DNA from 2 places in the Achromobacter sp. CSND-B12 genome. Region 1 is predicted to be linked to the other one. Evidence: riboswitches for the same ligand, from Rfam matches in the RefSeq annotation. Region 1 holds a riboswitch; the other holds the start of a gene.
The links. A riboswitch is a leader RNA that binds a small molecule or an ion and turns the genes downstream of it on or off. The one in region 1 is predicted to bind glycine.
Positions count from the first base shown of each region.

Region 2: another riboswitch for glycine. It lies ahead of ACUTAG_RS03325 (D-amino acid dehydrogenase); the one in region 1 lies ahead of gcvT (glycine cleavage system aminomethyltransferase GcvT).

Region 1 is NZ_JBREGJ010000001.1:2,226,515-2,237,529, forward strand. Features, by position in the region: gene gcvT (glycine cleavage system aminomethyltransferase GcvT) at 1-813, opposite strand, end outside; glycine riboswitch at 901-1,023, opposite strand; glycine riboswitch at 1,057-1,149, opposite strand; gene ACUTAG_RS10375 (ZIP family metal transporter) at 1,219-2,112, opposite strand; gene ACUTAG_RS10380 (superoxide dismutase) at 2,140-2,754, opposite strand; gene ACUTAG_RS10385 (NAD(P)/FAD-dependent oxidoreductase) at 2,963-4,165, opposite strand; gene ACUTAG_RS10390 (arginine/lysine/ornithine decarboxylase) at 4,183-6,444, opposite strand; gene ACUTAG_RS10395 (hypothetical protein) at 6,699-7,151, opposite strand; gene ACUTAG_RS10400 (GNAT family N-acetyltransferase) at 7,268-7,840, shown strand; gene ACUTAG_RS10405 (GGDEF domain-containing protein) at 7,810-9,048, opposite strand; gene ACUTAG_RS10410 (VOC family protein) at 9,209-10,060, shown strand; gene dcd (dCTP deaminase) at 10,104-10,667, opposite strand; gene ACUTAG_RS10420 (translocation/assembly module TamB domain-containing protein) at 10,759-11,015, opposite strand, start outside.
Region 2 is NZ_JBREGJ010000001.1:727,086-738,100, forward strand. Features, by position in the region: gene ACUTAG_RS03300 (spinster family MFS transporter) at 1-675, opposite strand, end outside; gene ACUTAG_RS03305 (AraC-like ligand-binding domain-containing protein) at 838-1,830, shown strand; gene ACUTAG_RS03310 (NAD/NADP octopine/nopaline dehydrogenase family protein) at 2,021-3,118, shown strand; gene ACUTAG_RS03315 (3-hydroxybutyryl-CoA dehydrogenase) at 3,121-4,134, shown strand; gene blaELC (ELC family class C beta-lactamase) at 4,162-5,388, opposite strand; glycine riboswitch at 5,526-5,616, shown strand; glycine riboswitch at 5,618-5,704, shown strand; gene ACUTAG_RS03325 (D-amino acid dehydrogenase) at 5,749-6,978, shown strand; gene ACUTAG_RS03330 (sulfite exporter TauE/SafE family protein) at 7,030-7,773, opposite strand; gene ACUTAG_RS03335 (PhzF family phenazine biosynthesis protein) at 7,918-8,706, opposite strand; gene pdxR (MocR-like pyridoxine biosynthesis transcription factor PdxR) at 8,764-10,275, opposite strand; gene ACUTAG_RS03345 (NAD(P)H dependent flavin oxidoreductase family protein) at 10,357-11,015, shown strand, end outside.

The DNA.
Region 1 (11,015 bases):
GCCGATGAAGCGGCGCTCGGGGTTCTTCAGGGACACCGTCCAGGTCAGCGCGGCTTCGCCGGGCTGGGTCAGTTCGTCCATGTCCTGGCCATACAGGTTCATGCCGGCTTCCAGGCGCAGCGTGTCGCGCGCGCCCAGGCCCGCCGGGCGCACGCCCTGGGCCGCCAGGTCGCGCCACAGTTGCACCGCCTCGGCGGCGGGCAGCACGATTTCAAAGCCGTCTTCGCCGGTGTAGCCGGTGCGCGCCACCAGCGTGTCGTCACCGACGCGCGCGGCCACGAACGAGGTCAGCGGCTCGCTGGCAGCCTGCCAGGCCGGGCGCGCGGCCCAGACCTTGGCCCGGGCGTTGGGGCCCTGCACGGCGATCATGGCCAGGTCGCGGCGCGGCGTGATGGTGACGTCGAACTTGCCGGCCTGCTTGACGCGCTGCATCCAGGCCATGTCCTTGTCGGCGGTGCCGGCGTTGACCACCACGCGCCATTCGTCGAGCGCGAAGAAGTACACGATCAGGTCGTCGATGACGCCGCCCTGCGGGTTCAGCATGCAGGTGTAGAGCGCCTTGCCCGGTACGGTCAGCTTGGCGACGTCGTTGGCCACCAGGCGTTGCAGGAGGGCGTAGGCGTCGGGGCCGGTGACGTCGGCGTTGAGCATGTGCGAAACGTCGAACATGCCGGCGTCCTGGCGCACCGCGTGGTGCTCTTCCAGTTGCGAGCCGTAGGCCAGGGGCATATCCCAGCCGCCGAAATCGACCATGCGGGCGCCGGAGGCGATATGTTCTTCGGCCAGCGGGGTGCGTTTGAGGGTTGCGGACATGCGCGGGTACTCCGGAGCGGCAGCGGTGCCAGGGTTACGGAATGCCGCTGGCGGACAGACGGAAAACGCCCGCGCAACGGCTGAATCTTCCGCCCCTCTGTCCTTTTGCCTGAGAGTTGCCCCGCGTGGCGGGTTTGCACCTTCGGCGCCTGGGCTGCTCGCTATGTCCCTGATTGGGCAGCGGCGCCAGGTCTCTCCAGAGTGCTGCTTTGCCGAGTCCGCGCGGTGAAAACCGGGACAGGGCAAGCATGCGCGGTATGGGATACCTGAGCGATTCCGGGCGAATTGCGCCTTCGGCGGCAGCCGCGAACGGCCGCTCTCTCCCGCAACATGCGTGACAGCGCCGAAAGCATACCGCGAAACGCGGTTCCGTTGTTGATCCGCGATCGCCGCCCGGGCGCCGCTTCAGCCCAGCGCCGTGTCCAGCAGCATCATCAGCACGAAGCCCAGCATCAGCCCGCAGGTGGCGTAGACCTCGTGCCCCTTGCGGTGCGATTCGGGGATGATTTCGTGGCTGATCACGAACAACATGGCGCCGGCGGCAAAGCCCAGGCCCCACGGCAGCAGCGCCGCCGACCAGCCCACCACGGCCGCGCCCAGCACCGCGCCCACCGGCTCGACCAGGCCCGACAGCATGCCCAGCGCCACCGCGAACGCGCGCTTGTAGCCCGCGGCGATCAACGCCACGGCCACCACCAGGCCCTCGGGGATGTCCTGGATGGCGATGCCGGTGGCCAGCGCCGTGCCGCGCACCGGATCGTTGCCGGCATAACCGACGCCGATGGCCAGGCCTTCGGGCAGGTTGTGCAGGGTGATGGCGAAGACGAACAGCCAGGTTCGGCGCAGCCGGTGGGCCTCGATGCCTTCGCGACCCTTGATGAAATGCTCATGGGGCAGCAACCGGTCCATCAGCAACAGCGCCGCCGCCCCCAGCAGGATGGCGGCGCCCACCGTCAGGCCGGCGCCCCACGGCCCCGCGCCCTGCGCCTCGGCCGCCGCGATGCCCGGCGCCACCAGCGAGAAGGCGCTGGCGGCCAGCATCACGCCGGCGCCGAAGCCGAACATGCTGTCCTGCATCTTCTGCGGGATGGTGCGCGCGAACAGGATCGGCAGCGTGCCCGCCGCGGTGGCGCCCGCGGCGACCATGCCGCCCAGCAGGGCGTCGGCCACGTGCGGCGCGTGGTCGTTGAAATAGACCCACATCTGGTGCAGGCCCAGGCAGGCGACCAGCACCGCCAGCGTCCAGACACTGACGCTGGTGGCCGCGGGCCGGATGCGATGACGGCTGAAGGTATTCATGGACCGCTGCCCCCGCGCAATGCCGGCTCAGCCCACGGCGGCGGCGTAGCGGCGCGCCACCTCGGGCCAATCGATCACATTGTAGAAGGCGCCGATGTATTCCGGGCGGCGGTTCTGGTACTTGAGATAGTAGGCGTGTTCCCACACGTCCAGGCCCAGGATCGGCGTGTTGCCCTGCATCAGCGGGCTGTCCTGGTTGGCGCTGCTTTCCACCGCCAGCTTGCCGGCGGGCGTCACGCTGAGCCAGGCCCAGCCGCTGCCGAAGCGCGTCAGCGCCGCCTTGGTGAAGGCTTCGCGGAAGGCGGCGTGTCCGCCCAGTTCGGTGTCGATGGCGCGGGCCAGCGCGCCGTCGGGCTCGCCCCCGCCCCGTGGCGACATGACCGACCAGAACAGGCTGTGGTTGGCGTGGCCGCCGCCGTTGTTGCGCACCGCGCCACGGACGGCTTCGGGAAGTTGGTCGATGCGCGCCACCAGGGCCTCGACCGGCTCGTCGGTGGCGATGCCGGCGCCTTCGAGCGCGGCGTTCAGGTTGTTGACGTAGGTCTGGTGGTGCTTGCTGTGATGGATTTCCATCGTCAGCGCGTCGATGTGCGGTTCGAGCGCGTCATAGGCGTAAGGCAGGGGCGGCAAGGTATAGGCCAAGGCGGTCTCCATCAGGCGGCGCCACCGGATGCGGCACGGCCGAATTTATGAAATACAAATGATAGGTATTTTTATTTGATATCACAACGACAACGTTGCAATGCCCGTCATGCAGTCAGGCTATGGGCCGGGCAGGCCTTGGCGGGCAGCACGAAGCGTGCCCGCGCCCGACGGACGGGAAAAGCGTTGGATCAAGCGCCAGGAACGCCTAGAGCGCCTTGCCGCAGGCCACGCCCGAGGCCCAGGCCCACTGGAAGTTGTAGCCGCCCAGCCAGCCGGTGACGTCCACGGTCTCGCCGATGAAGTACAGGCCGGGCGTGGTGCGGGCCTGCATCGATTTCTGGTCCAGGCCGCGCGTATCGACGCCGCCGCGCATGACCTCGGCCTTCTTGTAGCCGGCGGTGCCGCTGGGCACCAGGGTCCACTGGTGGATGTCCTGCGCCAGCGCGCGCAGGGTCTTGTCCGGCGCATCGGCCAGGCGCAGCGCCGCCAGGCCCGGCTTGCCGGCCTGCTCCGCCAGTTGCAGCCAGCGGTCGGCCAGGCGCTTGGGCCACAGGCCGGCCAGCACCGTATGCATTTGCTGCCGGTTGCCGGACTTGGCCGCCAGCAGTTCGGCCGCCAGGTCGCGCCCCGGCGCCAGGTCGATGACGATGGTCTCGCCCGGCTTCCAGTAGCTGGATATCTGCAGGATCGCCGGGCCCGACAGGCCCCGATGGGTGAACAGCAGGTCTTCGAGAAACTCGCCGCGCGCCTTGCCCTGCCCCGTCGCCAGGTTGACCTCCAGCGCCACGCCGGACAGTTCGGCCAGCGGCTGCCAGTGCGCCGCGTCGAAGGTCAGCGGCACCAGCGCCGGCCGCGGCTCGACCACCTTCAGGCCGAACTGGCGCGCCAGCTTCAGGCCGAAGTCGGTGGCGCCCAACTGCGGGATCGCCATGCCGCCCGTGGCCACCACCAGCTTGGCCGCGCGGATCGCGCCCTGGCTGGTGCGCAGCTCGAAGCCCGCCTCGCCATGGGCCACCTCGGCCACCTGGCAGCCCATGCGCCACTGCACGCCGCCGGCATCGCATTCGGCGCGCAGCATCTCGATGATGGATTCGCTGGAATCGTCGCAGAACAGCTGGCCGCGATGCTTCTCGTGCCAGGCGATGCGGTGGCGCTTGAGCAGCGCCAGGAAGTCCTGCGGGGTGTAGCCCGACAACGCCGAGCGGCAAAAATGCGGGTTGTCGGAGAGGAAATTGGCGGGTCCCGCGCCGATGTTGGTGAAGTTGCAACGGCCGCCGCCCGAGATACGGATCTTCTCGGCCAGGCGCTCGGCGTGGTCCACCAGCACCACGCGCAAGCCGCGCTGGCCGGCGACCGCGGCACACATCATGCCGGCGGCGCCGGCACCGAGGACGGCGACATCGAACATCGGGACTCCGGACCTGATCAGTCTTCGATCAGGCAATCAACGTAGTAGCGCTTCTCGCCGTCCGGCCCCACTTCGTCGGCCAGGCCGTGGATGTAGGTTTCGAAGCCGGGGAAGCGTTCGTTGAACTCGCGCGCGAACTGCAGGTACTGGACGATGGTGCGGTTGAAGCGCTCGCCCGGAATCAGCAGCGGGATGCCCGGAGGATACGGCGTCAGCAGCACGCCGGTGACGCGGCCTTCGAGCTGGTCGATGTCGACACGCTCGACCTCGCGGTGCGCCATGCGGGCGAAGGCGTCGGACGGCTTGAGCGCCGGCACCATGTCGCTCAGGTACATCTCGGTGGTCAGGCGGGCCACGTCGCGCTCGCGGTAGGCTTCGTGGATCTGCTGGCACAGGTCGCGCAGGCCCATGCGCTCGTAGCGGCGATGGTCGCGGCAGAATTCCGGCAGGATGCGCCACAGCGGCTGGTTGCGGTCGTAGTCGTCCTTGAACTGCTGCAGCGCGGTCAGCAGCGTGTTCCAGCGGCCCTTGGTGATGCCGATGGTGAACAGGATGAAGAACGAATACAGGCCGGTCTTCTCGACCACCACGCCGTGCTCGGTCAGGTACTTGGAGACCAGCGCGGCGGGAATGCCGGTTTCGCCGAAGCTGCCCGACATGTCCAGCCCCGGCGTGATGACCGTGGCCTTGATCGGGTCCAGCATGTTGAAGCCTTCGGCCAGGTCGCCGAAGCCGTGCCAGTGGTCGTTCGACTCCAGGATCCACTCGTCGCGGTTGCCGATGCCTTCGGACACCAGGCGGTTCGGCCCCCAGACCTTGAACCACCAGTCGTTCTTGCCGAACTCGGATTCCACCTTGCGCATGGCGCGGCGGAAATCCATGGCTTCGCGGATGCTTTCCTCGACCAGCGCGGTGCCGCCCGGCGGCTCCATCATGGCCGCGGCCACGTCGCACGACGCGATGATCGCGTACTGCGGCGAGGTCGACGTATGCATCAGGTAGGCTTCGTTGAAGACGTTGCGGTCCAGTTTGCGGGTCTCGGATTCCTGCACGATGATCTGCGAGGCCTGCGAGATGCCGGCCAGCAGCTTGTGCGTGGAGTGCGTGGCGAACACCATCGCGTCCTTGCTGCGCGGACGGTCCTGGCCGATCGCGTGCATGTCCTGGTAGAACTCGTGGAACGACGCGTGCGGCAGCCAGGCTTCGTCAAAGTGCAGCGTGTCGACGTAGCTGCCCAGTTCCTTCTTGATCATCTCGACGTTGTAGATCACGCCGTCGTAGGTGCTCTGCGTCAGCGTCAGGATGCGCGGGTTCTTGTTCACGGCTTCGCGCGCGAACGGGTTGGCCTCGATCTTCTTGCGGATGCTGTCCGGGTGGAACTCTTCCAGCGGGATCGGGCCGATGATGCCCAGGTGGTTGCGCGTCGGGCGCAGGAACACCGGGATCGCGCCCGTCATGGTGATGGCGTGCAGGATCGACTTGTGGCAGTTGCGGTCCACCACCACCACGTCGCCGGCGGCGACGTTGGCGTGCCACACCACCTTGTTCGAGGTCGAGGTGCCGTTGGTCACGAAGTAGCAGTGGTCGGCGTGGAAGATGCGCGCCGCGTTCAGCTCGGACTCGGCCACCGGGCCGGTGTGGTCCAGCAGCTGGCCCAGTTCGTCGACGGCGTTGCAGACATCGGCGCGCAGCATGTTCTCGCCGAAGAACTGGTGGAACATCTGGCCCACCGGGCTCTTCAGGAACGCCACGCCGCCCGAGTGACCCGGGCAGTGCCAGGAATAGGAGCCATCCTGGGCGTACTTGACCAGCTCGCGGAAGAACGGCGGCGGCAGGCTGTCCACATAGCTGCGCGCTTCGCGGATGATGTGGCGCGCCACGAATTCGGGGGTGTCCTCGAACATGTGGATGAAGCCGTGCAGCTCGCGCAGGATGTCGTTCGGAATGTGTTCCGAGGTGCGCGTCTCGCCGTACAGGTAGATGGGGATGTCGGCGTTGCGGAAACGCAGTTCGCCGATGAAGGTGCGCAGGTTCTTGATGGCGCTGGCCACGTCCTCGGGCGAATCTACGTCGAACTCTTCATCGTCGATCGACAGGATGAACGCGCTGGCACGGCTCTGCTGCTGGGCGAACGAACTCAGGTCGCCGTAACTGGTCACCCCGATCACCTCGACGCCCTCGGCCTCGATCGCCGCGGACAGGGCGCGGATACCCAGACCGGACGCGTTCTCGGAACGGTAGTCCTCGTCGATGATGAAGATGGGGAAGCGGAATTTCATGCAGGCGCTCCTGGGGGCAAGGCGAATCGGACCGGGTTGGCGGACGCGAGTGTACTTCTAGTGAAAAACCGTCTGATGACAGGCGGGCGCGAGGTTCCCGCCGGCGGCGGGAATGGCGGAATTGTAGGGCCGTTTTCCCCCAGGCCCTATGGTTTTCCCGAGGACGGCGCCAAAGGGCCGCGCCGGGCGCCGGCGAAGGCGCCGCGCGGCCCCCTGCCGACGCCATCCCGGTGCGCCCGCGCGGCTCGCCTCGGCTAGCGGATGGTGGTGGCCGCGCCGGCGTCCAACGCTGCCAGGAAGCGGTCGAAGTAAGGTGGAATGGCTTCGGCGGCGCCATAGCGGATGCGCCGCTCGACCTTGGCGATGGCGCCGAAGCAGACTTCGGTCTCGGGCGAGCCGCAGACCAGCACCACCGGGTCCTCGTCATCGCAGACCTCGTACAGGCCGCCATGGGCGCGCCGGGCCACTTCGTAAAGGTAGGCGGCGGCGCCGACGGTCTGCATGGGGGTCAGGGGCAAGGTGCCCAGGTGCGCGGCTTCGAGCGCGGCTTCGAGCGCGTGGACGCTCGACAGGGAGTAGTCGAGTCCGGCCCCGTCCGGGCCGGCTGCCTGGACGAAATCCTGCGCGGCGTGGGCCACGCGCGCCACGAACTCTTGCTGGACTTCGTCGCGCTTGGCGTCCTGGTTTATCTTGAGGAAACCGAACATCATTGGCTCCTTTGAAAACCGCAAGCGGCGTTGACCCCATTATAGGCAGCGACCCTGCCTATACTGGCCGAATGCGGCCCGACCGTTCCCTATTCCCAACACTTGCCTCGCCCCCGATGCCGTCCTCCGCCCCGCTTGTCCGACGTCTCACCCCTTCCGACGCCCCGGCGCTGCGCCAATTGCGCCTGGACGCCCTGCGCGAAACCCCGGAAGCATTCGGATCGAGTTACGAAGAGGAACATACGCTGACACTGGATGATTTCCAGGCCTGGATCGCGCCCGCGGACGACAGCGCCATGTTCGGCGTTTTCGCCGAAGGCGCGCTGGCGGGCATTATCGGCGTGGCCAGGCAGCGGCGCCTGAAGGTGCGTCACAAGGCGCATATCTGGAGCGTCTACGTGGCGCCGGCCTGGCGCGGCCTGGGGCTGGCGCGGCAGCTGATGCAGGCCGCCCTCGGACATGCCGGCACCATGCGCGGCGTGCGCACGGTGCAGTTGAGCGTCACCGCCAACAACGCCGCGGCCTGCCAGTTGTACGCCAGCCTCGGCTTCGAGACCTACGGCCACGAGCGCGAGGCCCTGTGCGTGAACGGCGTGCTGTACGACGAAGTGCTGATGGCGCTACCGCTGGACCGCGCGCAGGCCGGCCCCAGCCGGCCTTACCCGCCCGCCCGGCGCCGCGAACCGTAGGCCCACACCTGGTTGCGGCCGCCATCCTTGGCCTTGTAGAGCGCCTGGTCGGCCGCCTTGATGACCGCGTCCGGCGCGCGCAAGGTCTCGCCGCGCTCGGCCACGCCAATGCTCACCGTCACCCGCAACGGGCGCGCATTGCGGCCGCCACGCGCGCCACGCCGGCGCAAGCCGATCTGGTCGGCCTTGGGACGCGCCGGCTTGTCGCGCAAGCGCATCTGGTAGGCCTCGATGGCGCGCCGCACGGTCTCCAGGTGCGGCATGGCCTCGACCGCGGTCTTGCCCGGGAACACCAGCGTGAATTCCTCGCCGCCGTAGCGATAGGCGTAGCCGCCGCCCGGCACCCGGCGCAGCTGCGCCGCCACCATGCGCAGCACCTGGTCGCCCACGTCATGGCCATGGGTGTCGTTGAAGGCCTTGAAATGATCCACGTCGGCCATCGCCAGCGTGTAGACGCGGCCCATGCGCTGCAGGCGCTCATTGAGCGCGCGGCGCCCGGGCAGGCCCGTCAGCTCGTCGCGGAAGGCCATGTGATAACCCTCGTGCGCCAGCGAGATCGACAGCGATGTCAATGCAGCGGCGGCCATCACGGCCAGCTCGATCTCGTGCTGGGTCCCCCGCGGCAACGCCCAGGCCATGCAGACGAAACCTAGCCATTGGCCGGCCTGCTGCGGACGGCCATAGCGCAGCAGCAGCAGGGTCAGGGTCAGCCCGGTCAGCAACAGCGCCGCCAGCGCCTCGAACGGCAGGCCCAGCCGCGCCAGCGCGCCCTGTACCGCCAGGGCGCCGAACAGCTGCGCCATGCCCTCCTTGCCGGCCAGCGCGATGGCGGCCGCGCCCAGGGCCATCAGGCCGACGCGCGCCGCCAGGTCGCGCAACATGCCGGCGCGCTCGGGCCACAACGCGTTGATGGTGTAGGCCAGCGACCACCACACCAGCGCCGGCGCCAACGCCCACGGCGCCTGGCTGGCCAGCGTGGGCCAGGCGGCGGCTGGCGCCAGCACCGCCAGCATCAGCGCCAGCGTCTGCGAACGCTGGTACATCAGGCAGATCGCCGCCCCGATCAGCGCCATCACCCAGGGCACGAAAGGCACCACCAGCGTCAAGGCCGGCGGCCAGTCCCGCCAAAGCAGCAAGCCCGCGGCCGCGATCACCGGCAGCGCAGGATAGAACAACAGGGGCAGCCAGGGGATGTGGGGGTAACGCACGGGTAGGGCCTTGCTCACGCTTGCTGAAATGACGTCGCCAAATCGGCAAACACATATGTCATTTTACGGTCGCGGGCGCGGGTTCTTTAGCGCGTTAGCGAGGCCGTCGCGGGGTGCGCGCCGTGCTATGTTGAGCGCTCGGATACCCTGGAAAAACCTCATGCGCATCCTGGTCAATATCGACGTGCCCGATCTCGAGGCGGCCATCGATTTCTATAGCCGCGCCTTCGGGCTGGCGCTGCACCGCCGGCTGGGCGCGACCGGCGCCGAGATGCTGGGCGCCCCGGCGCCCATCTACCTGCTGCAGAAGGCCGCCGGCACGCCGGCCGCGGGCGCCGTGCGCCAGCCGCGCGACTACGCCCGCCACTGGACGCCGGTACACCTGGACGTGGTGGTCGACGACGTGGATGACGCGGTGGCGCGGGCGGTGGCCGCGGGTGCGCGGCTCGAAGATCCGGCGGTTTCGCATGACTGGGGCCGGATCGCCCACCTGAGCGATCCATTCGGCCATGGCATCTGCATCATGCAGTTCCTGGGGCGGGGCTACGATGCCCTGGCGGCGGGCGCGCTACGCGACGCGCCCGTGGGCGAAGCCGATTTCGACGCCCTGCTGGCGATCCGCATCGAGGCCATGCGCGACAGCCTGGAACGCCTGGGCCGCTTCGACCCCGAGCGGGCCCGGGCGCGGTTGCGCGCAACGTTCCGTCCCGACCATACCTGGTTCATCGAACGCGACGGCGCGCGCATCGGCTTCTATGCCCTGCGCCCCGACGGCGACGGCCTGCGGCTGGATCATCTGTATGTGGTGCCCGCGGCGCAAGGGCTGGGGGTGGGCGGCCAGGTGCTGGGCCGCCTGTTGCGCGACGCCGACCTTCGGGGCCTGCCTGTGCGCGTGGGCGCGCTGCGCGGCAGCGACTCGAACCGCTTCTACCGCCGCCACGGCTTCGAGCCGGTGGCGGAAAGCGAGTGGGACATCGACTACCTGCGCCCGGCGCCGGCGCGCCAGGCCTAGGGCCTGTTCAGGCTAAAAGGAGCCTCGCGCAGGCCCTGGCGCATCAGGTGCGCGGCAGCGTCACGCCGCGCTGACCCTGGTACTTGCCGCCGCGGTCGGCGTACGACGTCTCGCAGATCTCGTCGCTTTCCAGGAACAGCATCTGGGCGCAGCCTTCGCCGGCGTAGATCTTGGCCGGCAACGGCGTGGTGTTCGAGAATTCCAGCGTGACGTGGCCTTCCCATTCGGGTTCGAGCGGCGTCACATTGACGATGATGCCGCAGCGCGCGTAGGTGCTCTTGCCCAGGCAGATGGTAAGGACGCTGCGCGGGATGCGGAAGTATTCGACCGTGCGGGCCAGCGCGAACGAGTTGGGCGGGATGATGCAGACGTCGCCCTTGAAATCCACGAACGAGCCTTCGTCGAAGTTCTTGGGATCGACGATGGTGGAATTGATGTTGGTGAAGATCTTGAATTCGTCGGCGCAGCGCACGTCGTAGCCGTAGCTGCTGGTGCCGTAGCTGACGATGCGCCCGCCATTGGCCGTGCGGACCTGACCCGCTTCGAAGGGTTCGATCATGCCGGCTTCGGCCTGGCGGCGGATCCAGCGGTCGCTTTTGATGCTCATGATGGCAAGGTGCTTGGGGGAATGGAATGGGCGTCATTTTATCCCGAGCGCGCCGTTCCGTCCCCGAACGGGGACGGAACGGTCACGGGCCTCAATCGCCGAAGAATGTCCGGTACACCAGCGCAATGCCGTTGACCGAGCCGCCCTTCAGATCCAGCGACAGGCCGCGCGCCAGCCGGTAACTGGCCCGGCCGACGGTGTCGCTGCCAGCCAGCGCCTGCTCGACGCTGAGCGTGATGCCGTTGGCGAACGACTTGCTGGCCACCAGGAATTGCGTCGCCAGCTGGCTGTCGCTGTCGCGGTTGACGTCGCCGGCCACGGTGCGGTCCGGCAGGATGCTGCCCGAGC
Region 2 (11,015 bases), 1.5 Mb from region 1:
CCGCCCGTCGGCGTCGTGGCGCAGGCCCTTGCGTTGCGGATCGCGCACGGTCAGCAGGATCAGCAGCGCCACCAGCACGCCGGGCAGGCCGACGATGAAGAACGTCACCTGCCACGGCCGCAGTTCGCCCACGCCGGGCAGGCGCACGCTATCCACGCTCTTGAGCAGGTCGATGACATAGCCGCCGATCAGGAAAGCCAGGCCGCCGCCGATGAACGAGCCGATCGAATAGATGCCCACGGCGCGCCCGAGCTTGTGGCGCGGGAACATGTCGCTGAGCATCGAATACGTGGCCGGCGACAGCGCCGCCTCGCCCACCCCCACGCCGATGCGCGCCAGGAACATCTGGCCGAAGTTCTTCGACAGGCCGCAGGCGGCGGTCGCCAGGCTCCAGAAGGCCACGCCGATGGCGATGATGCGGGGCCGCGAATAGCGGTCGGCCAGCAGCGCGATGGGGATGCCCATGAAGGCGTAGAACAGCGAGAAGGCCAGCCCGTGCAGCAGGCTGAACTGGGTGTCCGAGAGCTGCAGGTCGCGCTTGATGGGTTCGATCATCAGGGCCAGGATCTGCCTGTCGACGAACGAAAATATGTACGCTAGCATGCAGATCAGGACGACATACCATTCATAGGCATAGCGTTTCTGCGCCGCGTCGGTTCCGGTATCGCCCGTCATGTTCTTCCCTTGTATCGCAATGGGATCGCGCCGGCCGCATCGAGGCGGTGGCGGCGTCCCGCTGTCTGGTTCGCCATTCCGATGGCTGCATCTGTTGTAGGCCTTTGCGCCGGCCGGCTCTATACCGGGCGCGCAACGGCTATTCCCGGGGCGCAGGAAAGCATGTTCCACGATACCTATCCGCTGCAACGCCATTGCCTGCTGGATTCGGGCAATCTTTCCGAGATCACCGACCAGGTCAGCCAGCACCTGTGGTCGCACCGCATGTGCGTGGCGCGCGGCGATCCCCTGCAATCGCGCCTGTATGGCGTGTTCTTCGGCAGCGCCGCGCTGTTCGACCTGCACTATGGCGCCGAGGTCGAGATCGACGCCGGCGACATCGCCCGCTACTACCTGGTGCGCGTCACGCTGCAAGGCGCCGGACAGGTCACGCTGGGCAAGCGCAGCGCGGCCCTGCGCGAAGGCGGCCTGACCATTTCGTCGCCCTCCGAGCGCAGCGTGCTGCGCATCGGCCCGGATTGCCGCAGCCTGATCCTGCGGGTCGAGCGGCAGGCGCTGGAACGCCAGCTGCAACAGTTGCTGGACCGTCCGCTGCGCCAGGCGCTGGTGTTCGACCTGGAGGCGGCGCCCGGTTCGGCAGGCCTGGCGGCGGTGCAGGAAACGCTGGACTACCTGTGCAGGCTGTACCAGCACCCCGCCATCGAAGGCGTGACGCAGACATTGGCGGCGGGCTTTTCCGACTACCTGGTCTCGCTGCTGCTGATGCAGCTGCCGCACAACTATTCCGAGGCGCTGCGCGCCGATCGCCGCCAGCCGCTGCCGCTGCACGTGCGGCGCGCGCGCGACTACATCGAAGACCACATCGACGCGCCCATCGCCCTGCCCGACCTGGCCGCGCATTGCGGCGTCTCGATCCGCACCTTGCAGAACGGCTTCACCCAGTTCCTGCAGCAGAGCCCCAGCGACTACCTGCGCAACCGCCGCCTGGCGCTGGCGCACGCGGCGCTGGGCAACGCCGGCGACGGCGACAGCGTCACCGACATCCTGCTGCGCTGCGGCGTGACCAGCTTCGGCCATTTCGCCACGCACTACCGCAAGCGCTACGGCTGCCTGCCGTCCGACACGCTCCGGCAGGGCCGCGCCCGCGCCTGTTGAAGGGCGGCGCGCGAGGTCTGTTCAAGCGCGGGGCGCCAGGCCCATTGCGGTGGCGGGTCGCGCCTGCCGACGCAGCGGGCCGCGCCCCGCCGCGCATTCCCTTGCCGATTCCGTATTCCGCTTGCGCCTGCGGCGCAGTCCGCCGTGCCGGCCATCGCTAGGATCGAAGCTCTCACGAAGGAGCTCGATCATGCGCATCGGCGTTATTGGAGGCGGCCACGGCTGCTACGCGGCGACCGCCGACCTGGCGGAAAAAGGACATCGGGTGCGCCTGTGGCGCCGCGACGCGGCGGCGTTCGACAGCCTGCGCCGCGCCGGCGCCCTGGAAGTCACCGACTATCGCGGCACCCGCCGTATCGCCCTGGGCGAGGCGCCCGGCCAGATCGAGCTGACGGCCGACCTGGCCGCCGCCGCCGCGGGCGCGCAACTGCTGGTGATTCCGCTGCCGTCCACCTCGCATGCGGCGCTGGCGCCCGAGCTGGCGCCGCACCTGCGCGACGGCCAGGTGGTGTTCCTGCCACCCGGCACCTTCGGCAGCTATCTGTTTGCCCGCGCCCTGCGCCAGGTCGGCAACCCGGCCGAGGTCGCCTTTGCCGAAACCGGCACCCTGCCCTATCTGGCGCGCAAGCACGGCGACCGCGTCGTCATCAGCGCCTACGCCACGCGCCTGCCCACCGGCGTGTTCCCGAGTCGCCTGGCCGGCTCCGCGCTGGCAACGCTGGCGCAGGCCTATCCGAGCGTCGAGCCGATCGAGGACGCGCTGTCCGGGGCGCTGATGAACGCCGGCCCGGTGATCCACCCGCCGCTGATCCTGATGAACGCCGGTCCGCTCGAACACTTCGAACGCTGGGACATCCACAACGAGGGCACGCAGCCGTCGATCCGCCGCGTGACCGACGCGCTGGACGCCGAACGCATCGCCATCCGCGCCGCGCTGGGCTACGCCGCGCCGCATTTTCCGCTGGCCGACCACTATGCCAGCGAGGGCGACGAATGGATGTATGGCCGCGGCGCCCACGGCAAGCTGACCGACAGCGGCGACTGGCGCGAAACCATCGACCTGGGCACGCACCGCTACATGCTGGAAGACACGCGCCTGGGCCTGTCGTTCCTGGTGTCGACCGGCCGCTGGGCCGGCGTGCCCACGCCGGTGGCGCAGGGCCTGTTGAGCGTGGCCTCGGCCGTGACCGGCCGCGACCTGTACGCCGAGGGCCGCACGCTGGAGGCGCTGGGGCTGGACGCCCTGTCGCGCGCCGACATGGCCGCGCTGCTCGCGCAAGGATGCTGACCATGGAACGGACCTTGTGCGTGGTCGGCGCCGGCCGCATGGGCATGGGCATCGCCCTGTCATACATCCATGCCGGACTGGACGTTACGCTGATCGACATCAAGCCGCGCGCGCGCGGCGAGCGCGCCGAAACCTTCGCCCGCGTGCTGGGCGGCCTGCGGCGCGAACTGGGCACGCTCGTGCGGTTAGGCCTGCTGGACGAGGCCCAGGCCGACACCGCGCTGGGCCGCGTGCGCCTGGTGGCGCGCGAGGACGCCCTGGCCGACCTGGCCCGCGCCCGCGTGGTGTTCGAGGCGGTGCCCGAGCAACTGGACATCAAGCGCGACACCTTCGACTGGCTCGGCGAGGCCTGCGCGCCGGACAGCGTTATCGCCTCCACCACCTCGACCTTCCTGGTCACCGAACTGGCCGACATGGTGCGCGCGCCCGGCCGCTTCCTGAACGCGCACTGGCTCAATCCCGCCTACCTGATCCCGCTGGTGGAGGTGAGCCCCGGCCCGCGGACCAGCGACGCGGCGTTGCAGGACCTGCTGGCGGTGCTGCGCCTGGCCGGCAAGACGCCGGTGCGGTGCGCGCCCGCCGCCGGCTACATCGTGCCGCGCATCCAGGCGCTGGCCATGAACGAGGCGGCCCGCATGGTCGAGGAAGGCGTGGCCAGCGCCGAGGACGTCGACACCGCCGTGCGGCTGGGCTTCGGCCTGCGCTTCTCGGTGCTGGGCCTGCTGGAGTTCATCGACTGGGGCGGCGGCGACATCCTCTACTACGCCTCGCACTACCTGTCCGGCGCGCTAGATGCGCGCTTCGCGGCCCCGGCCATCATCGAACGCAACATGGAACAGGGGCGCAACGGCCTGCGCGAAGGGCAAGGCTTCTACGACTATGGCGGCATGGACGTCGAAGCGTACAAGTTGCGGCGGCTGGGCGAGTTGTGCGCGCGGCTGGAGATCATGGGGTTGCTGCCGAGGTTCGATGGCGCCAGGGCGGCCGGCCAGGCGCCCCCTGCGGCCCGATCCTGAAGGCCGCCGCGCGCCGGGCGGCGGCATTCACGGCGCCAGCGCCTCGAGCACCCGCAGCGCCAACCGCACCCGCGCCTCGTTGGGATAGTTGCGGTTGGCCAGGATCACGATGCCGAGCTTGCGCGACGGCACGAACGCCACGTAGGCGCCAAAGCCATTGGTGGCGCCGGTCTTGTTGACCCACACCGCCTGCTGCGGCGCCAGCGGCGGTTGCTGGGCCTTGACCGGCAGGGTCTCGAACGCGAACTGGGCGGAGTTGCCGCGCACCAGGTCGTCCACCGACACCGGGTAGCGATACTGTTCCCAGATCAGGTCCTGCGTCATCGCGCCCAACTGGTAATAGCCGGTGTGGGTCTCGGCGATGGCGCGCTGCAGCGTGGCGTCGACCGGCGCGGCGCCCAGGTTGATCTCGACGAAACGCAGCATGTCGCGGGCGCTGGACTTCACGCCGTAGGCCTCGTCGGCCAGCACGCCCGGGTTCAGGCGCACCGGCGCGTCCTGCTTGTCGTAGCCCTGGGCGTAGTCGGGCATCTTGCGCGGCGGCACTTCGAGCCAGGTGTCGCGCAGGCCCAGCTTGGGAAACAGCTGCTGCTCCATCGCCGCCACGTAGGACTCGCCCAGCGCGCGCGCCGCCACCACGCCCAGCATGCCGATGCTGGGGTTGGCATAGGTGCGCTTCGTGCCGGGCGCATACCGCGGGGTCCAGGCCTTGAGGTAGTCCATCAGTTGCGCCGTGTTCTGGACCGCGTCCGGCACCTGCAAGGGAAAGCCGCCGGCGGTGTGCGTGGCCAGGTTCACCAGCGTCAGCTTGGCGAATTCGCTGCCTTGCAGCTCGGGCACCCACTTGGCCGGACTGTCGGCCAGCGACAGGCGGCCCGTGGCCTGCGCGTAGGCGGCCAGCGTGACGGTGAAGGTCTTGCTGATCGAACCCAGTTCGAACAGGGTGTCGCTGGAAACGGCGCGGCGCGGCTGGCGCGAGGCGTCGCCATAGTTGAAGAAGCGCTGCTCGCCATTGTGGCTGACGCCGATGGCCATGCCGTCGATGCCATATTGGCGCATGACCTCGGCCACCGCGGCGTCGACGGCGGCGGTGGCGCGATCGGCCTTGGCGGGCGTGGATGCGGAGGCCGATGCCGTGGCTGCCTTGGCGGCCGGCGCTTGCGCAACGGCCGGGCTGGCCGAGGCGGTGCCGGCCAGGGCCAGCGCCAACGTCGTGGATAGCAGGGAAATACGGAACATTGCCGGAGCGCGCATGCGGGATCGTCCTTTCGTTTTCTGACCGGCGCGTGCCGCGCGGGTTGGCGCCCAGTGTAGAGCCTATCCGCCTCCTTCCTGGTATTAACCCTGAGTCCCGCTCGCGGCAGATTTTGGCTATTCTCACTGCGTCGATTCAAAACCCCGCAGAAGAGTCCCGTCCCCGTGGCGGGCGCCGACGGAGCAACCGCCCCGGAAACTCTCAGGCAACAGGACTGCGCGGTCTAGACAATCTGGAGAGAGGCGCCTGGCGCCCACCGAAGGGGAACCCGCGCCCTCGCGCCCGGGTGAAGCTCTCAGGTACAGAGACAGATGGGGTGCCGCGATCATCGGATCGTGGCCACGCCATCTGGAGCCATCATGCCCCGCATCGCCATCATCGGCGCCGGTATCACCGGCGTCACGTCCGCCTACGCCTTGAGCAAACTGGGCTACGACGTCACCGTCTACGACCGTCAGCGCTATCCCGCCATGGAGACGTCCTACGCCAACGGCGGCCAGTTGTCCGCCAGCAATGCCGAAGTCTGGAACAGCGCCGCCACCATCATGAAGGGCCTGCGCTGGCTCGGCCGCCACGACGCGCCGCTGCTGCTCAATCCGCGTCCGAGCTGGCACAAGTATTCATGGCTGGCCCAGTTCATGGGGCAGATCCGCAACTATCGCCAGAACACTATCGCCACCACGCGCATGGCGATCGAGGCGCGCCAGCACCTGTACGCCATGGCCGAGGAGGAAGGCATCGATTTCGACCTGGAGCGCCGCGGCATCCTGCACATCTACCACGATGCCGCCAGCTTCGAGACCGCGCGCCGCGCCAACGCGCTGCTGCGCGAAGGCGGGCTGGAGCGGCACGCGGTCACGCCGGAGGAAATCCGCGGCATCGAGCCGACGCTGCAAACGCCCTGCCACGGCGGCTTCTATACGCCGTCCGACGCCACCGGCGACATCCACAAGTTCACCAGCGGCCTGGCGCGGGCCTGCGCGCGCCGCGGCGTGCGCTTCGAACAGGATGCCGACATCCGCGCCATCAGCCGCGACGGCCTGCCCTATGTGCTGGACCTGGCGCGCGAGGACGGCACGCGGCGCGAACAGCACGAAACCGACGCCATCGTGGTCTGCGCCGGCGCCGCCAGCCGCCAGTTCGCGCGGCAATTGGGCGACAGGCTGAACATCTATCCGGTCAAGGGCTATTCGATCAGCGTGCACCTGGACGACGCCGCCAGCCAGGCCGCCGCGCCCAGCGTGAGCCTGCTGGACGAGGCCGCCAAGATCGTCACCAGCCGCCTGGGCGACCGTTTCCGCGTGGCCGGCACGGCCGAGTTCAACGGCTTCAACCTGGACATCCGCGCCGAACGCATCCAGCCGCTGGTGGACTGGACCCGCCGCCACTTTCCCGGCGTGCGCACGGCGCGCGTGGTGCCCTGGTGCGGGTTGCGGCCGATGATGCCCGACATGATGCCGCGCGTCGGCCCCGGCAAGCGGCCCGGCGTGTTCTACAACACCGGCCATGGGCACCTGGGCTGGACGCTGTCGGCGGCCACGGCGCAGATGCTGGCGGCGAGCGTGCGGGAGGGGGTGGGACTGTCGTAAAGCCATTGCGGCAGAGCACAGGCCGGGAGCGGGCCCGACGCGGACCGGCCCTCAATACCCCAGCAGCCGCGGCACCGACGACGCCAGCAGCGTCAGCCCCGAGCAGGTCAGCAGCCCCAGCACCAGGCGGCGGAACGCGACTTCGGAGATGCCGATGTACAGGCGCGTGCCCAGCAGCGTGGGGATCAGCATGGCCGGCGCCACCACGGCGAACATGGGCGCCATGTCGCGCGTGACGATGCCCGTGGCCAGGTAGGTGGCCATGGTCACGGCCAGCATCGACAGGTTGAAATTCTGGATCACGGCGCGCTGCGTGTCCTTGCCGAAACCGCGCAGCGTGCACCACAGCGTCGGCACGCTGCCGGCAAAGCCGCCGATGCCGCCCATCACGCCGCCCACCAGCCCGACCGCGCCGTCCCCCCAGCGATTGCCGCCGATGCGCGGCAGGCGCTGCGCCATCAGCATGACCGGACACCACAGCGCCAGCAGCGCGCCCAGCACCGCCTTGAACCAGTCCACGTCCAGGTGCGGCAGGATCAGGACGCCCAGCGGAATACCCGCCAGGCCACCTAGCAGGAAGGGCCACAGCAAGGGCCAGTTGAAGCCGCGCCGCACCGAGAATACCGCCAGCAGCTGGCCGGTGAGCGCGCCGAACACGGCCAGCGCCGCCGCCAGCCGCGGATCCAGCACCCAGGCCCAGAACGACATGGCCACCATGCCGAAGGCAAAGCCCGACAGGCCCTGCACGAATCCCGCCACGGCCGCCCCGACGGCGACTATCCACACCGCATCCATTGCCCTGCGTCTCCTTGTTGTCGTGTCCGGCGGCGGAAGGATCGTTCCGTCCGGCTCTCGTGACGGCAGATTCTAGGCGCGTGTCGCGGCGGCCTTATTTGAAGTGTTGATGAGGCAATAGGTTTTCGGTGATGGCGGCGCGGTTCACAGGAAGATCGTGCCGCGCAGGTACAACGCGGCCTGGCCGCTGATGATGACGCGGCCGTTGTCGCGCAGCTCGCAGCGCAGCTGGCCCTTGCGCGCCCCGCCCTGCTCGGCGGTGAGCCGGGTCTTGCCCAGCCGCTCGCCCCAATAAGGCGCCAGCGAGGTGTGCGCCGACCCCGTGACCGGGTCTTCGTTGACGCCGACGCGCGGCCCGAACCAGCGCGACACGAAGTCGTAGCGGGTGGACGGCGCCGTCACCGCCACGCCGCGCACGTCGAACGCCGCCAGCGCGGCGAAGTCGGGCGCGAGACCGTCGATCAGGCTTTCGTCGTCGATCACCACCAGGTAGTCGTCGGTGCGGTACAGCGCGCGCGCCGCCGGCAGGCCGAGCGCCCTCAGCAGGCCGTCGGGGATGGCTTCGGCCACCGGGCGCCTGGCGGGAAAATCCATCGCCAGCCCGTCGCCGGCGCGCCGCACCTGCAGTTCGCCGCTGCGGGTGGCAAAGCGCAGCACCTCTTCGCTGGCGCCCAATTGCTCGAACAGCACCCAGGCGGTCGCCAGGGTCGCATGGCCGCACAGGTCGACCTCGACTGCGGGCGTGAACCAGCGCAGCTCGTGGATGTCGCCGCGGCGCACGACGTAGGCGGTCTCGGACAGGTTGTTTTCTTCGGCGATGCGTTGCAGTGTGGCATCCGGCAGCCACGCCTCCAGCGGCACCACCGCGGCGGGGTTGCCGCCAAAGGGCGCGGCGGAAAAGGCGTCCACCTGGTAGAGATCGAGTTGCGGCATGAGGAATCCTGGAAAAAACGGTGAAGGCGGGACGCGGCGCCGCCATGCCGCATTTTGCTACGAAACGCCCGCGACTTCCCGCAGCAGCGCCTCCAGGCTGTCCAGTTCCGCCTCCTGGCGCGCGCTGTAGCCGATCACCACGCCCGCCGGCCAGGACACGCGCCGACAGAAATCCGCGACCGGCTGCAGCCCCACACCCAGCGCGCGCGCCCGCGCCAGCAATGCCGCCACGTCGATGCCGGGCGGCGGCCACCACACCAGGTGAAAGCCCGCATGTTCGCCGCTGACTTGCAGCGACGCCGCGCCCACCGCCTGGCGCAACATGCGCAGCACCCGATCGCGCCGCTGCGCATAGACCGGCCGCGCCCGCCGCACATGGCGCGCGAAGCCGCCGTTCTCCAGGAACGCCGCCAGCGTCATCTGCTCGACGATGCTGCCGGAGCGGCCCGTCAGGTAGCGGGCGCGGGCGAAGTCCGCCACCAGCGGCCGGGGCAGCACCGCGTAGCCGATGCGCAGGGCGTTGAACAGGGTCTTGTTGAAACTGCCGCAGTGAATCACGCGGTCGGCGCGGTCCAGGCTTTTCAGGGCCGCCAGCGGCGCGCCGTCGTAGTTGAATTCGCTGTCGTAGTCGTCGTCCAGGATCCAGCAACCGGCCTGCTCGGCCCAGTCCAGCAGCTCCAGGCGGCGCGACACCGGCATGGTGACGCCGGTGGGCGACTGGTGCGCCGGCGTCACATGCACCAGCCTGACGCCGCGATGGCGGCGGGCGCGCGCCACGGAAAAGCCGTGCTGGTCGATGGCCACCGGCACCACGCGCCGCGTGTACTGGCTGAACAGCGGCATGGCATTGAGGTAGCCGGGGTCTTCCACCAGCACCTTGTCGCGCGGCGTGAGCAGAATGCGCCCGCTGAGATCGAGGCCGTCGCGGATGCCGGTCAGCACCACCACCTGGTCGGCATCGCAGGCAATGCCGCGCGCCGCGCCGAGATAGCGCGCAATCTGTTCGCGCAGGGGATACCAGCCCTGCGGATCCTCGCGCGCCAGTTGCGCCGCCGTCACCCGCCGGGCGCTGGCCAGCAGGCCCTGGCGCCAGGCCGCCATGGGGAACAGCGAGGCGTCGGCGCCGCGCGCGGTGAAAGGCGGTTCGTGCCGCAAGGGAGGAACCGAACGGTCGGCATCCCGCGGGGCCGAGCGCGGCGCGGGCGGCGCGCCGCGCGTGGCGGCAGCGGGCGCCGTGGCCGTATCGCCCGGCAGTCCGTGGCGAAAGAAATTATCCGGGATGACCGCCGCCACATAGGTGCCGGACCCGACCGCGCCGGCGGTATAGCCTTCGCCGCGCAACTGGTCGTAGGCGGCCTCGACGGTGGAACGGGCAACATGCCAGCGCGCCGCCAGGCTGCGGGTGGACGGCAGCCGCCCGCCCGAGGGCAGGACGCCGCGCAGGATGCGCTCGCGGATCTGCCGGTACACCCAGGACTGCTTGGATTCGTCAGGGCGCGGCGGATCGACCGGCAGGTCCAGGCTGGCCTCCTGGCGGGTATCGCGCGAAAGTGGCTTGGTCTGGTTCATGAAAATGGCCCTATTTCATCGAGCCATTCTATCGCTACATTGCCCCCATCGCCCCCCGGGGCACGCCACCGGAATCGCGCCATGTCCACGCCCGCCCACACCATCGTCCTCGAGCACGGCCGCTTCACCAGCGATGGCAGCACCTCGATCCTGGAAGCCGCGCTGGCCCAGGGCGTGGCCGTGCCGTTTTCCTGTCAGCGCGGCGAGTGCGGTTCATGCCGGGCCCAGGTGGCCGGCGGCGCCTACGCCCGCATCGCGCCGCCCACCGAGCGCACCTATGTCACCGCCGCCGACGAATTGCTGATGTGCCAGTGCCGGGCGACCGGCGACCTGGCGCTGCGCTTTGCGCACTGGCAGGCGCCGGCGCAACCGGCGCGCCACTACCCGGTGACGGTGCTGTCGCGGGTGCCGCTGACCGCCGACGTGACCCGGCTGATCGTGGCGCCCCACGACGCCGCCGGGGCCTTCACCTGGCAGGCCGGGCAGCATGTGCGCTTCCTGATGGAAGATGGCGGCGAGCGCCCGTTCTCCATCGCCAGCGTGCCAGCCGCGGCCGGCCCCGCCCGACTCGAATTCCACATCCGGCGCATGCCCGGCGGCGGTTTCACCGAACGGGTGCTGCCGCGCCTGATGCCCGGCGACACGCTCACCCTGGCGGGCCCGCACGGCGCCTGCGTCTGGCCGGCGCGGGGCTGGGCCGAGGTGGTCCAGGAGCTGGTGCTGCTGGCCACCGGCACCGG